Regions from separate parts of the Actinoplanes sp. NPDC049316 genome, predicted to be linked through region 2. Evidence: riboswitches for the same ligand, from Rfam matches in the RefSeq annotation. Region 2 holds a riboswitch; the other holds the start of a gene.

Region 1 (7,290 bases), on a different contig from region 2:
AGCCTGCCCGCGCTGATGTACCACTCCGTGTCCGCGGTCGCCGGTCCGCTGCGCGACCTCGCGGTGCCGCCGAAGCGCCTCGCCGAGCAGCTGCAGGCGCTGACCGCGGCCGGCTACCGGCTCGTCGGCCTGACCGAGGCGCTCGACCTGCTCGAGCACGGCTGCACCGACCGGCTGGTGGCGATCACCTTCGACGACGGCTACCGCGACTTCCTCACCGAGGCGGTCCCGGTGCTCGCCGAGGCCGGCGCCGGCGCCACCCTGTACGCCTCCGTCGGCCACCTCGGCCGGTACGCGGACTGGCTGGGCCGCTGGGCGCCGGACTTCGGCAAGCTGCTCACCTGGGACGAGCTGGCCGAGGTGGCCGACGCCGGCATCGAGATCGGCAACCACAGCCTCGTGCACCACCCCTTGGACGTGCTGCCCGCCGCGCAGCTGCGCGAGGAGACCGTCCGCAGCAAGGACGAGCTCGAGCAGCGGCTCGGGCGGCGGGTGCGCGGCTTCGCGTACCCGCACGGCTACAACGGCGCCAAGGTGCGAGCGGCGGTACTGGCGGCCGGGCACGACAACGCGACCGAGGTCGGACGGCGGCTGCACACCCCCGGCGAGCGCCGCTTCGCCGTGCCGCGCCTGCAACCGACCCCGGACGTGACCGGTGAGCAGCTCGTGGAGCTGGTGGCCGGCGGTGGGTCGCCGCTCGTGCCGCGCCTCAAGCAGCTCGCCCAGCCCGGCTGGCGGATGGTGCGCCGGGTCGCCCGCGCCGCCGGACGGAACCTGACATGAGCCGGGCCCATCGCGCGCCGGTCGAGGGCGTCCCCGACGCCGGCCGGGACCCGCGGACGAGCCCGGCCCACCGCGCGCCGCGGCGCAGGATCACCCGGCGGCATCTGCTCGGCATCGCGGCGGCCGCGGCGGCGGTGCCCGTGGCGACGGTCGGCCTGCAGCAGGTACGCACCAAGGACACCCCCGCCGAGGCGACGACCTCGCCCGGGCGTCCCGGGGTCAAGCCGTCGGCCGCCGCGCCGCCCACCGTCGTGACCAGGGGCGGGGGGACGGTGCCGTTCCGCAGCGGCAAGGCGATGCTGGGGGCGTACCTGGATCTGTCGGGCCGCACCGCGGCGCAGGCGCAGGCGCTGCGCCGGCAGCAGACCGGCCGCGACGAGCGGATCGTGCACGTCTTCTACGACTGGGGCGACCTGCTGCCCCGCACGATCGCCGGGCTGCCCGAGCACGCGTTCCCGATGGTCTCCTGGCGCGGCACCCGCTACACCGACATCACGTCGGGCTCCGCCGACGATCTCATCGCGCGTGCCGCCCGGCGGCTCAAGGCGCAGGGCCGGCCGCTGCTGCTGCGCTGGGCCTGGGAGATGAACGGCGACTGGTACGGCTGGGGCGCCGCCCGCAACGGCAAGGACCCGGCCGGCTTCATCGCGTCGTGGAAGCGGCTCCGCGGCATCTTCGCCGACGAGGGCGCGACCAACGTCTCGTGGGTGTGGGGCCCGAACTGGAACTCGTCCCCGGTCGCCGACTGGAACACCTACGCGGCGCTGTACCCGGGAGACAAGTACGTCGACTGGGTCGGCGTCTCGGGCTACAACCTGCACCACGAGACGCCCGAGACCCTGTTCGGACCGATCTACCGCTCGTACGCCGCCCGCAAACCCATCCTGATCAGCGAGGTGGGAGCGGTGGACCGCGGCGGCCGGACGAAGGCCGACTGGATCACGCTCTTCGCGAAGTGGGTCGAGGCGCACCCGGCGGTGGGCGGTGTCGTGTGGTTCGACACCGACACCCACCCCGGGTTCACCGAGAAGTGGCGCATCGACACGGGCCCGGAGTCGCTCGCGGCGTACGTGGCGATGGCCAAGAGCCCGCGCTTCAGCGGCTAGCCTTCTCCGCGGCCTCCACGGCGTTGCGGAACAGCATCGCCACGGTCGTCGGGCCGACCCCGCCCACCCGTGGCGTGAGCGCGCCGGCCACCGTCGCGACCTCCTCCGCCACGTCGGGCAGCAGCCGGCGGCCCTCGTAGCGCACGCCGGCGCCGATCACCGTCGCGCCCGGCTTGACGTGCTCGGGCTGGATGATTCCGGGCACGCCCGCGGCGGCCACGAGGATCTCCGCGCGGCGGGTGTAGCGCTGCCAGTCGGGCACGCCGGTGTGCACGACCGTGACCGCGGCGTTGGCGGTCGGGCGCTTCTGCGACAGCATCATCGCCAGGGGCCGGCCGATGGTCGCGCCCCGGCCGAGGATGACGACCTCGTGGCCGGCGACCGGGATCTCGTAGTGCGCCAGCAGCGCCTCGATGCCCGCCGGCGTGCACGGGCGCGGGCCGGGCAGCCCGACGGAGAGACGGCCGAGGTTGAGCGGGTGCATGCCGTCGACGTCCTTGTCGGGGTCGACGGTCATCAGCGCGGCGTCGTAGTCGATGTGCGCGGGCGGCGGGTACTGGATGAGCAGCGCGTGCACGGCCGGGTCGGCGTTCAGCCGGTCGATGACCCGGTGCAGGTCGTCCTGGGTGGCGGTGGCGGGCAGGTGCTCGTGCGGCGAGACGAAGCCCAGCTCGGCGGCCTGCCGCTGCTTGATGCGGATGTAGCCGGCGCTGGCGTCGTCGTCGCCGACGAGGATCGTCGCCAGCACGGGCTGCACGCCGGCTTCCTTGAGCTTCGCCACGCGCTGCGCGACGTCGGCGAGGACCGCGTCGGCGACGGGCTTTCCGGGCAGGAGCCGGGCCTCGTGGGCCGGCGTCTCCGGGCTGTCGGACATGCGCGTCTCCCTTGGTGTGGGCACCCAGGCGGACGGCGCCCACGACGTGCTCCCCGATGGTGGTCCCCATCCTCGATGCCGCCAGTCGCGTGTCGCCGACAAGTATGCCGTGCCCGTTCCGGGGCGGGCGACCGTGTCACCCGGGGGCGAAGGAGAGCGCTCTCTGGATCGAATTTTGACCACGTGGTAGAAATTTCGGTAGCGCTTCCATCGACATCTGTCGACGTCAGGAGGACACGATGAGCCCCGTCTCCGTCCAGCTCTACTCGGTGCGCGACGCGTTCGCCGCCGACCCCGCACGCACGATGCGCCGCCTCGCCGAGATCGGGTTCACGCAGGTGGAGCCGTACGGCGTGGTGGAGAACGCCGAGGCGCTGCGGGCCGGCCTGCTCGCCAACATCGAGCCCCACGTCGACGCGGCGCGCTGGCACGACGCGGACGGCGTCGCCGCCACCGCCCGGGCCCTCAACGAGGCGGCCGAGGTCGCAGCCGGGTACGGCATCACCGTCGGCTACCACAACCACTGGTGGGAGCCGGCCGCGCGCGTCGGCGGGCGCAGCGCCTTCGAGGTCTTCGCCGAACAGCTCGCCCCCGGGCTGGTGCTGGAGGTCGACACGTACTGGGCGACGGCCGCCGGGGAGCACGCACCCACGCTGCTGCGGAAGCTCGGCGAGCGGGTACGGGCCATCCACGTCAAGGACGGCGCCCTGGCCACCGACGGCAGCGGCCAGGTGCCCGCCGGGCAGGGCCGGGTGCCCGTGGCCGAGGTGCTGGCCGCCGCGCCGCACGCGCTGCGGGTCATCGAGTTCGACGCGTACGCCGGTGACATCTTCGACGGCCTCGCCGCCGGCCTGGCGTACGTGCGGGGGCAGGGCCGGTGACCGCGGGGCCGGTCGGCGTCGGCATCGTGGGCGCGGGCACGATCAGCGACACGTACCTGCGCAACCTCACCGCTTTCCCCGACGTGCGGGTGCTCATGGTCGCCGACCTCGACACCGGACGGGCGGCGGACCGGGCGGCCGAGCACGGCGTCCCCCGCTCCGGCACGGCCGCCGAGCTGCTCGCCGAGCCCGGCGTCGAGATCGTGGTGAACCTGACCGTGCCGGCGGCGCACGTCGACGTGGGCCTCGCCGCGCTCGACGCCGGCAAGCACGTGTGGACGGAGAAGCCGCTCGCCCTGGACCGGGGCTCCGCCCGTACGCTGCTCGACCGGGCCGCCCGGCAGGGCCTGCGCGTCGCGAGCGCGCCCGACACCGTGCTCGGCGCGGGTCTGCAGACCGCACGCCGGGCGCTGGACGACGGCCGCATCGGGCGGCCGGGCACCGCGCTCGCGCTGTTCCAGTCGCCGGGGCCGGAGAGCTGGCACCCGTCGCCGGAGTTCCTGTTCCGCGCGGGCGCAGGACCCCTGCTCGACATGGGCCCGTACTACCTGACCGCGTTGGTGCACCTGCTCGGCCCGGTCGAGCGGGTCACCGCGACCGGCGGGCGGCCGCGCGGGACGCGGACCATCGGCTCGGGTCCACGCGCCGGCACGGACTTCGCGGTCGACGTCGCCACCACGGTCGCCGCGCTCGTCGAATTCGCCGGCGGTGGCTCGGCGCAGCTGCTGACCACGTTCGACTCCGCGCTGGCCCGTACCGGCCTGGAGGTCACCGGTACGCTGGGCACCGCCGTGCTGCCCGACCCGAACCGGTTCGACGGCGTGACGACCCTGCACCTGCTCGAGGCGCAGAAGCCGGAGGATCTGGCGGCCGAGGGGCATGCGGCGACCCGCGGCACCGGGGTGCTCGAGCTGGCCCGGGCCATCCGCGCGGGACGGCCGGAACGGGCGCCGGGCGAGCTGGCGTACCACGTCCTCGACGTCATGCTCGCCATCGAGGAGTCGATCGAGCGGAGGGAGACGGTGCCGGTGACCAGCACCGCCCGCACGCCGCCCGCATTGCCGGCCGGCTGGGACCCGTACGAGCGGACGCTGTGGTGAGGCTCCGTTTCTGCCCGGACACCGCCGCCGCGGACTGGCTCGCCGGCTCCGGGACGCCGTTCGAGCAGCTGGTCACGTTCGGGCCGGCCGGCTTCCCGGCGTACGCCCGGCTCCGGTTCATCCCCGACCCGCAGCTGCCCGGCCAGGCCGAGACCGACGCCCTCCTGCCCGGCGACCACCCATCGGATCTCGCCCAGGCCCGCAGCGCGCTGCACGTGCTCGCGGGCTTCACCTCGACGCCGGAGGACTGCTACTTCTGCGTGTGGGAGGGCTATTCGGACATCCCGCTGCCGCCCGGGGTGCCGCTGGTCGAGGTGCCGCACCGGCGCTACGCCCTGCTGCGCGGCGCGGTGTCCGACATCGACGGCTGGGCGGACGACCTCGGCGGCGGGCAGCCGGTCGCGCCACCGGCGTTCGTGTGGCCGGCCGACCACCGCTGGGTGTTCGCCGGCGACGTCGACCCGCATTGGGCGGGGATCGGTGCGGCCCGGGAGGCGGTCGACGCGCTGATCGGCACTCCCGGTCTGGACGTCGTGCCGGCCCGGCCCACGCAGGCGCAGCCCGCGTACCGCTGACCGGCCTCAGGGGACGACGGGGACCGCGATCCGGCCGGAGTGGACCGGCCGCAGAGCTTCGTCGAGCATCGCCGCCGCCACGGTGGCCCGGCTGATCGCGCTCACTCCAGCGGAACCGTGACCACGCTGCGCAGGTAGAACCGCATCGCGGCGACCAGGTCGACGCGCTCCGGGCCGGTCAGCCACTGCACCTGCAGGCCGTCCATCAGCGCCACGAAACACAGCGCCGCCTGGGCCGGATCGACACCCTCGCGCAGGCCGCCCTCCTCGGCGAGAGCCCGGAACGACAATTCGGCGTGCTCCCGGGCGACCGCGTAGTGCCGGGCGAAGTAGTCGTGCGCGGGGTGGCTCGGCGCGACGGCCTCGGCGGCCAGCCGCGAGTACAGGTCCACCATCCCGCGGTGGCGCACGTTGTGCCCGGCCAGCGCCAGCATGTGCCGCAGGAAGTCCGCGCCGGGCGGGATCGTGAGCCGCTCGCGCTGCGCGTCCTCGGCGTCGCGGCGCTCCAGCACCGCGGCCAGCAACGCCTCCTTGGTGGGGAAGTAGTACAGCAGCCCCGCGTGCGTGATGCCGGCGCGCTTGGCGATCTCGCGCAGCGACGAGCCGTGATAGCCGGCCTCCGCGTACACCGCCGCGGCCGCCGCGATGATGTCCTCCCGGCGGATCCGACCCTTCAGATAGCCACCGGTCATGCGGCCATCATGCCGCTACTCCGCGGCGCTGATGTACAGGGTCCGGTAGGCCGTGGCGTCGCCGGCCCGGAAGAGGTTCACCGCCAGCCGCTGCTCCGCGGGCAGCGACAGGGTCTCGGACCAGGAGCCGTCGCCGGTCACCGAGATCGTGCGCCGGGCGACGCTCGCGCCTCCCGGACCGGTCACCGCCAGGGTGTACGGGCCGTCCGCGCGCACCAGGCCCGAGGCGGAGACGGCGACCGTACGGTTGCCCGCCGAGTCCACCGGTCCCGAGGGCGCGGCCGACAGCGCGGTGACCGTCGTCTCGAACGTCTCGCGCGAGGTGCCGAACGACAGCCAGCTGGCCCCGCCCAGCACCGCCATCACGAGCACGAGGGGGAGCAGCTGCCGTACCAGCCGGCCGCGGCGCGCCTTCTCCTCGGCGGCCACGTGTTCCTCGTCCTCCGGCGGCACCACCGACATGACGACGGTGCGCGCCTCGGTGATGACGGCCACGTCGGGTGGGGCGAGCTGGATGCGGGACAGCCGCTCGCCCACCGGCCTCGGCTCCTCCTCGGCGGCCGGCGCCCCGGCGGGCACGCCCCGCGGCAGCACGGCCGGGACGATCAGCGCGAGCAGCGTCACCCCGGCGGTGGCCACCGTCCAGGAGAGCCGGTCCAGGGCGAGCCCGCACACGTGAACGGCCAGGCCGGAGACGACCAGCGCCGCCATGCTGAGCGCCGGGGCCAGGGTGGTGCGCTCGACGGCGGTGAGCTCACGGCCGCGGAACAGCACCCCGGTCAGCGCCATCCCCGGCAGCACGAAGCCCAGCAACAGGCCGCCGGCGACGCTCAGCGGCAGCGGTCCGAGCAGCACCGCGGCGCCGGCGGCCACGGTCACGGCCGCCAGGATCCGGGGGAGCAGCGCGTTGGCGTTCACTGGGCCCCCATGCGGTAGACGCGGACGGTGCCGTTGTCGTACAGGCGGTCGACCTCGGTCAGCGAGTCGAACTTGGAGATCTGCGCCGCGGTCAGCGGCCGGGTGATCGAGCCGGCGTTCGGGTCGTTCTCGAAGTACGCCTCGCCCTCGGGCAGCTGCTCGGACAGCCGCCGGTCCACGACGAGGTACTGGATGGCGAGGTCGGCGATCATCCGGTCCTGGTCCAGGCCCCACTCGTCGGCGTAGTAGAGCGGGCCGACCTCGCGTACCGGGTCCTGCCGGCCGTACGTGGAGGCCAGCGAGACCGACGTGACGTCCCCGCCGACGCGGTTGCCCGGGCCGAGTGCGCGGCGTTCCCAGT
Region 2 (7,290 bases):
CTGTATAGGGGCACCCAGGTCACGACCGGTAAGGGGCTGGAGTGGGAGGTCAGCCTCGACGGCGGCGCCGCCCGGGTCGAGCCGCCCCGCTTCACCGTCGAGGGCGCGGCGCCGGCCGGCACCCGCTACGAGGTCCACGACTCGCACCACGTCACGGTGACGGCCCCGCAGGACCATCGGGTGCGGATCACGCTGCGGTGCGGGTCCTGGTCCGCGGTCGTACGCCTGGCCGCCGGCAAGTCGCGCCGCGTGACGGTGCCCGGCGCCCCCGTGACACCGACCGCCGATCTGGCCCGCGGCCGGACGACGTTCCCGACCTCGCCGCTGCCCGAGGGCATGACCTCGCCGGACCGCGCGGTCGACGGCGACCCGCGGACGTCGTGGCGGCCCGGTGCGGCGGGCCGCATGGTGGTCGACCTCGGCGCGGTCACCGCGATCCGGGACGTCGGCGTGCGCTGGGGCCCGGGGAACCGCCGTCCGCACCGCGTCGAGGCGTCGCTGGACGGTCTGACGTACGGCGCCCTCGGCGCGCGGGCCCGTTACGTGGCAGTCGTGGTGGACGGCTGGCAGCCGGGCGACGCCGAGCTGGTGGAGCTCGCCGTCCACTGACCGGTCCTCGCGTCAGCACCGGCTGAGCAGGCGGTAGAGGGTCAGCCACTGTTCCGGCCACACGCGGCCCACCGGAACGTCGGGTGCGAGCCGGACCGCCCGGAACGCGGCGGCGGTACGCCGTACGCCGTAGCGGCCGGTCAGGGTGGCCTGCAGCGATCCGCCCAGCCCGGTGAACCCGAGGTCCACGAAGCGCTGCCAGTCCGCCGGGTCCGGCACCAACGGCACCGGGCGGCGCCGCAACCGGAGGATGCCGCCGTCCACGCGGGGGACCGGGCGGAACGCCGTACGCGGCAGCCGTCCGGCGAGGTCCCAGGCGTACGCCGGCCAGGTGCGAATCGTCAGCCGGCTCCAGCGGCCGTAGTCGCCGGTGCGCTTGCGGGCGTACTCCAGTTGGGTGACCAGGGTGGCGGCCGTCAGCGCCGGGGCGTGCAGGCACCACTCGACGACCGCTGCGGTGAGCGCGTACGGGATGTTGCCCACCACGGCGAACGGCTCGCCCGGGGGCAGCGCCCGCAGGAAGTCCCCGGCCCGTACGGTCACCCCGGGCCGGTCGAGGAGTGCGGCAGCCATCTCGGGGTCCACCTCGTACGCGACGAGGCGCCGCGTACGCCGGGCCAGCTCGGCGGTGAGGTGGCCGCGGCCGGCGCCCACCTCGTACACGAGCTCGCCGGGACGTAGCTCCGCGGCCGCGGCCACCTGCCGAAGCGAGCGGGGATCGGTGAGGAGATTCTGTCCGTACGCCCGCCGCGCGCGGGCGTGTTCGTGCCGGTGTTGCGCCATGACCGAGGTCCTGTCTGCCGCCGGTGGGGCGGCGAACGCGGACAGGCGTCAGCGCGGCCGGTCCGCGGTCCGGCACCGGCGTGGTGGCGGACGCGGGCAGGCGTCAGCGAGGCCCGTCCGTGGGGAAGAGGACACGAAGGGCCCTGGCGGCAGCGCTCAGCTCGGCGGTCGGGTTCGGGTGCGGCTCAGCGGCGGCGCAGGGCGCGGCGCCGGTCACGCAGGCGGGACGAGTGCAGGGACCCGCGCGCGACAGACGTCGTGGCCCGCGCGAGAAGGGCGTGCGGCGTTGGCATGGCGCCGACCGTACCGCCGGACGGCGGCCGGCTCACCGCATTTTCCCGGCGACCGCGCGGCGGACCGTGGTGCCCTGGATCAGCAGCGTGCCGAGCGTGACGACCAGCGCGATCACCTGGATGGCGTCCCGGCCGGGCTGGATCCCGCGGCGGTGGGCGAGCGCGGAGATCGCGATGCCGGCCCCGATGACCAGGAGAATCTGGACGCCGTTCACGGGGCCAGGCTAGTGATCACCGCAACGCCTCGTCCCGCTTCTCGGTTGTGATTGCACGGCCGTACGCCGGTATGCTTCCCCCGGGCCGTGACTGGCGCGTTCGGATGGATCCACCATCGGGGAGCGGTCCCACCCACCGGGGTGACCTGCCGTGCGCCTGGGCCTCTTCACCTGTGATAGGGAGGTCCGATGTCTGAGCTGAACGCCGAGTCGACCGCGTTTCGCGCCGCCCTGGAGGCCGTGCGCGCCGTCGAGCCCCGCATCGCCGACGCCATCGCCAAGGAGCTGCACGACCAGCGCGAGTCGCTCAAGCTGATCGCGTCCGAGAACTACGCGTCCCCCGCCGTGCTGCTCGCCATGGGCAACTGGCTCTCCGACAAGTACGCCGAGGGCACCATCGGCCGCCGCTTCTACGCCGGCTGCCAGAACGTCGACACAGTCGAGCAGGTCGCCGTCGAGCACGCCAAGGCCCTGTTCGGCGCGCCGTACGCGTACGTCCAGCCGCACTCCGGCATCGACGCCAACCTGGTCGCGTACTGGGCGGTGCTCGCCGACCGGGTGGAGGCGCCGGCGCTGGCCAAGGCGCAGAAGCGCAACGTCAACGATCTCACCGACGCCGAGTGGGCCGAGCTGCGGCAGGCCTTCGGCAACCAGCGGATGCTCGGCATGTCGCTGGACGCGGGCGGCCACCTCACCCACGGCTTCCGCCCCAACATCTCCGGCAAGATGTTCGACCAGCGCAGCTACGGCGTCGACCCGGCCACCGGCCAGATCGACTACGCCGCCCTGCGCGAGTCGGCGCGCGAGTTCAAGCCGCTGATCATTGTCGGTGGCTACTCGGCGTACCCCCGCAAGGTGAACTTCCGCATCATGCGGGAGATCGCCGACGAGGTCGGCGCGACCTTCATGGTCGACATGGCGCACTTCGCGGGCCTGGTCGCGGGCAAGGTCTTCACCGGCGACTTCAACCCGATCGAGCACGCGCACATCGTCACGACGACGACCCACAAGAGCCTGCGCGGCCCTCGCGGCGGCGCGGTGTTCTGCCAGCCGGAGCTCGCCGACCAGGTCGACCGCGGCTGCCCGATGGTGCTCGGCGGCCCGCTCGCACACGTCATGGCCGCCAAGGCGATCGCGTTCGCGGAGGCCCGCCGCCCCGAGTTCGCCGACTACGCCCAGCGCATCGTCGACAACAGCCAGGCGCTCGCCGAGGGTCTGCTGCGCCGCGGCGCGACCCTGGTCAGCGGCGGCACCGACAACCACCTCGTGCTGGTCGACGTCGACAAGTACGGCCTCACCGGCCGCCAGGCCGAGCAGGCCCTGCTGGACAGCGGCATCGTCACCAACCGCAACGCGATCCCGCAGGACCCGAACGGCGCCTGGTACACCTCCGGCATCCGCATCGGCACGCCGGCGCTGACCACCCGCGGCCTCGGCACGGCGGAGATGGACCAGATCGCCGAGCTGATGCACACGGTCCTGTCGCAGACCAAGGCCGGCGCGTCGAAGGCGAAGTTCGACCTCGACCCCGCGGTTGCCGACGGGATCAGCAAGCAGGCGACGGAGCTGCTCGGCGCCTTCCCGCTCTACCCGAGCGTCGACCTGGGGATCTAGATCAAAGTCAACTTCTTGATGTCGTAGCTCGGTGGGTGGTGCAGACCGCAACTCCCGTCGAGGCCGGGGCCGGGGCCCAGCATTCGCTGGCCCTGGCCCCTTCATTCTGCGTGAGTGGGGAGAATCGAGATCACGACCTTCGCGCGGGCGTGCTCGGTCTCGAGATAGCGAATGGCCTCGGGCACTTCGTGAAGCTCGAAGCTGCGGTCGATCACCGGGACGAGGCCGTCCTTCTCGGCGTGGGTGCGCAGCATGTCCAGGTGGGAGCGGCTGGGGGCCGTCGTGAGGACGACGATGCGCTGCCGTCGGAGGAACGGCGCCAGCAGCCGGCCGCGGGCGATCAGCCAGACCGGGCCGATGACGCTGCCGCCGCGGTAGACCCCGCCGCCGGAGAGGACGAGGGTGCCCGTCGGCGTCACTGACCGCCGCAACGCCCGCAGCGTGCGGTTGCCGACCAGGTCGAGGACGAGGTCGTGGCGGGGGCCGAGGCGGGTGAAGTCGTCGCGCGTGTAGTCGACGACGTGGTCGGCGCCGAGGGAACGGACCAGGTCGGCGTTGCGGGTGCTGCACACGGCGGTCACGGTCGCGCCGAGCAGCTTGGCGAGCTGCACCGCCAGCGTGCCGACCCCGCCGGAGGCGCCGTTGACGAGCACGTGCTGACCGGGCTGCAGCTCTCCCGCGTCGCACAGTCCCATGAGGGCGGTCACGCCGGCCAGGGGCAGGGCCGCCGCCTGCTCCGGAGTGAGATTCGCGGGCATCGGCGCGACCAGCTCCTCGGGCACCCGTACGTACTCGGCGAACGCGCCGTTGTCATCCCCGAGGTCGCCGAACACCGCATCGCCGGGCCGGAACCCGCCGCCCCCGGCCGCGCCGCCCCCGGCCCCGACGGCTTCGACCCGGCCGGCGAAGTCGCGGCCTCGGATCCGCGCCTTGGGGCGTGACCGGCCCAGGGCCAGCCGTGCCATCCGCGGATCGCCCCGCATCACGTGCCAGTCGTACGCGTTGAGCGCCGCCGCCTCCACCCGGACCAGCACCTCGCCGGGCCCGGGAACCGGCCTGTCGACGTCCGCGAGCGTGAGCGTCTCCGGTGGTCCGTACCTGTCCTGAACGATTGCCTTCACCGCAACCTCCCCTGGTGGTGTACGCCGTACACCCAGTCTGGGGTGTACGGCGTACACCCGTCAAGCCGGATATCGTTTCCCCTGCCCCGTGACACCCGAGGACGGCATGGCTGAGCAGACCGAAACCCTGCGGCGCGCACCGCTGAGCCGGGAGCGCGTGCTGCACGCCGCCGTCGCCCTGGCCGACGAGGCGGGGATCGCGTCGCTGAGCATGCGCAACCTGGCCCAGGAGCTGGGCGTCGTGCCGATGGCCCTCTACAAGCACGTGGCCAACAAGGAGGAGCTGCTCGAGGGCATGATCGACGCGGTCGTCGCCGAGATCGACCCGCCCGCGGCCGGCGCCGGGTGGAAGCAGGCCGTCCGCCGGCGCATCCTCTCGGCGCGGCAGGTGCTGCAGCGCCACCCCTGGGCGCCGATCGCCATCGAGTCACGCACCGCGGCGACGCCGGGCGTCCTCGCGTACCTGGACTCGATGGTCGGCACGCTCACGGCCGGCGGCTTCTCGGCCGACCTCGCCCACCACGTGATGCACGCGATGGGCAGCCGGATGCTCGGCTTCAGCCAGGAGCTCTTCGACGCGTCCCGGAACGCCGGCCGCTCGGGAGCCGCCGCGGCCGCCGAGCCGCCGGCCGCCCCGCCGCCGGAGTTCGCCGACCGGTTCCCGCACCTGGCCACCATCGCGGCGGCGGCCGCCCACGACGACGCGTCGGTCGTCGGCCCGGGCTGCGACGACCAGTTCGAATTCGAGTTCGCTCTCGACCTGCTGCTGGACGGCGTCGAGCGGCTGCACCGCCAGGGCTGGACGTCGCACCCGGGCTAGCCCGTTTTGCGGCCACGCCCCGCGGGTAAGCGCCGAGAATGACGGATCATCCTGTCGACCAGCCCCTCGGCGAGCTGGAGACGGTGCACACGTTCGACAGCGGGCCCATGCCGACGGGCGTCAGCGTCTCCACGCGCGGCCGCATCTTCGTGAACTTCCCGAAGTGGGGCGACGACGTGGAGTTCACCGTCGGGGAGATCCGCGACGGGGCCGTGGTCCCGTACCCGAACCAGGCCTGGAACAGCCCGTCCGCCGACGACGACCCCAAGGCGTTCGTCTCGGTGCAGAGTGTGGTCGTGGACCCCGCCGACCGGCTGTGGGTGCTCGACACCGGCTCGCCCATGTTCAAGGAGACGCAGGTCGGCGGCCCCAAGCTCGTCTGCATCGACCTCGCGAACGACGCCGTGCTGCGGACCATCGTCTTCGACCGCAGCGCCGCGCTGCCCACCACGTACCTCAACGACATGCGCTTCGACCTGCGGCGCGACGTCGCGTACATCACCGACTCGTCGGACCAGGGCCCGAACGCCATCATCGTGGTCCACCTCGGCAGCGGCACCGCCTGGCGGCGGCTGCACGACCACCCGTCCACCAAGGCGGAGGTCCCGCCGGCCCTGCTGCCCGTGGTCGAGGGCGAGCCGTTCCTGGAACGCCCCGGGGACAGCGTCCCGGAGCCGGTCACGATGGGCGCCGACGGCATCGCGATCTCGGCCGACGGCTCCCGCGTCTTCTACTGCCCGCTGATGTCCCGCCGCTGGTACAGCGTCTCCACCGACGCCCTCCTCGACCGCGACCTGAGCGACGACGAGGTGGCGGCGACGGTCGTCGACGAGGGCGACAAGGGCGGCGTCGCCGACGGCCTGGAAACCGACGACCAGGGCCGGGTCTACGTCACGAACACCGAGCACAACGCAATCCTCCGCCGCCTGCCCGACGGCACGATGGAGACCGTGGCACACGACCCCCGCCTGCTGTGGCCGGACACCATGTCGGTCGCCGAGGACGGCTACCTCTACGTGACGGCCAACCAGCTGCACCGCCAGGCCACGTACCGCCGAGGCCAGGACCAGCGGCGCTACCCGTACCAGCTCTTCCGCGTCCACATCGGCGCCGGTCCGGTCCGTCTCGTCTGAGGCGGCGCGCTCACCACGGCCAATGCTCCGCCGCCACGGCGAGCTCGCAGACCACCTTGAGCACCGCCGCTGGTTGCGGCTTGCGGAAGCTCATCCCGTCGACCTCGGAGTCGGCCGTCAGGCGTGCGGTGGAGTCGCGAGGAGCGACCAGCTCACGTGCGGGGCGTCAACTCTGACCCGGGCCACAGATCCGGTGGAGGCTCACATGTGCAACGGCCCCCGGTCCACTCCCGCAGCCGACGGTCCAGCGTGCCCGTGTCGACGCCGTTGCAGAGCCGCAGGTTGATCACCAAGGGTGTGCCGAAGTGGAAGATGTTCGCCAGGGTCGCGTCGTCCATCCCGGCTGCGGCCGGTTCGTCCCGGCGAACCAGGCGGACCCACTCCAGCGCGCCGGTGAGGTTTCGGGTGAGGGCGGGGGACGGCGCTCGGCGAGGCCCCGGCGGAAACCGTCCGTCCGTGTCGACGCAGAAGATCGGCGCCGGCCCCAGCCCCGGCCGGAACGCCGTGCCGGTCACCTCCGACCAGGGGACGAAAATGTCGAACCCGGTCCCGCGCCACGCGGGTGAGTAATCCACGCCCCGCTCGGTCAGCCGCATGGCCGCGTCCGGGCCGCGGTGCATGCCCCACCAGACGATCAGATCGGTGATGCCGTCGATCAGCCACCAGGCGCCCCGGTACATCAGGACGGCCATGGCGGCCAGG

Evidence for each region. Region 2 has a riboswitch for ZMP and ZTP ahead of AB0K03_RS37540 (glycine hydroxymethyltransferase). Riboswitches for the same ligand answer to the same signal wherever they lie in the genome.
Region 1: linked by a shared signal. The riboswitch ahead of AB0K03_RS13085 (tetrahydrofolate dehydrogenase/cyclohydrolase catalytic domain-containing protein) and the one ahead of AB0K03_RS37540 (glycine hydroxymethyltransferase) in region 2 are both predicted to bind ZMP and ZTP.

Annotation. Positions count from the first base shown of each region.
Region 1 is NZ_JBFAQM010000007.1:48,131-55,420, forward strand. It holds gene AB0K03_RS13075 (polysaccharide deacetylase family protein) at 1-783, shown strand, start outside; gene AB0K03_RS13080 (glycosyl hydrolase) at 780-1,889, shown strand; gene AB0K03_RS13085 (tetrahydrofolate dehydrogenase/cyclohydrolase catalytic domain-containing protein) at 1,879-2,763, opposite strand; ZMP/ZTP riboswitch at 2,779-2,862, opposite strand; gene AB0K03_RS13090 (TIM barrel protein) at 3,003-3,644, shown strand; gene AB0K03_RS13095 (Gfo/Idh/MocA family oxidoreductase) at 3,641-4,744, shown strand; gene AB0K03_RS13100 (hypothetical protein) at 4,741-5,319, shown strand; gene AB0K03_RS13105 (TetR/AcrR family transcriptional regulator) at 5,421-6,011, opposite strand; gene AB0K03_RS13110 (hypothetical protein) at 6,027-6,929, opposite strand; gene AB0K03_RS13115 (hypothetical protein) at 6,926-7,290, opposite strand, start outside.
Region 2 is NZ_JBFAQM010000041.1:10,853-18,142, forward strand. It holds gene AB0K03_RS37525 (discoidin domain-containing protein) at 1-609, shown strand, start outside; gene erm (ErmE/ErmH/ErmO/ErmR family 23S rRNA (adenine(2058)-N(6))-methyltransferase) at 622-1,392, opposite strand; gene AB0K03_RS37535 (hypothetical protein) at 1,718-1,900, opposite strand; ZMP/ZTP riboswitch at 1,978-2,070, shown strand; gene AB0K03_RS37540 (glycine hydroxymethyltransferase) at 2,090-3,514, shown strand; gene AB0K03_RS37545 (NAD(P)-dependent alcohol dehydrogenase) at 3,616-4,635, opposite strand; gene AB0K03_RS37550 (TetR/AcrR family transcriptional regulator C-terminal domain-containing protein) at 4,742-5,455, shown strand; gene AB0K03_RS37555 (L-dopachrome tautomerase-related protein) at 5,494-6,588, shown strand; gene AB0K03_RS37560 (hypothetical protein) at 6,741-7,290, opposite strand, start outside.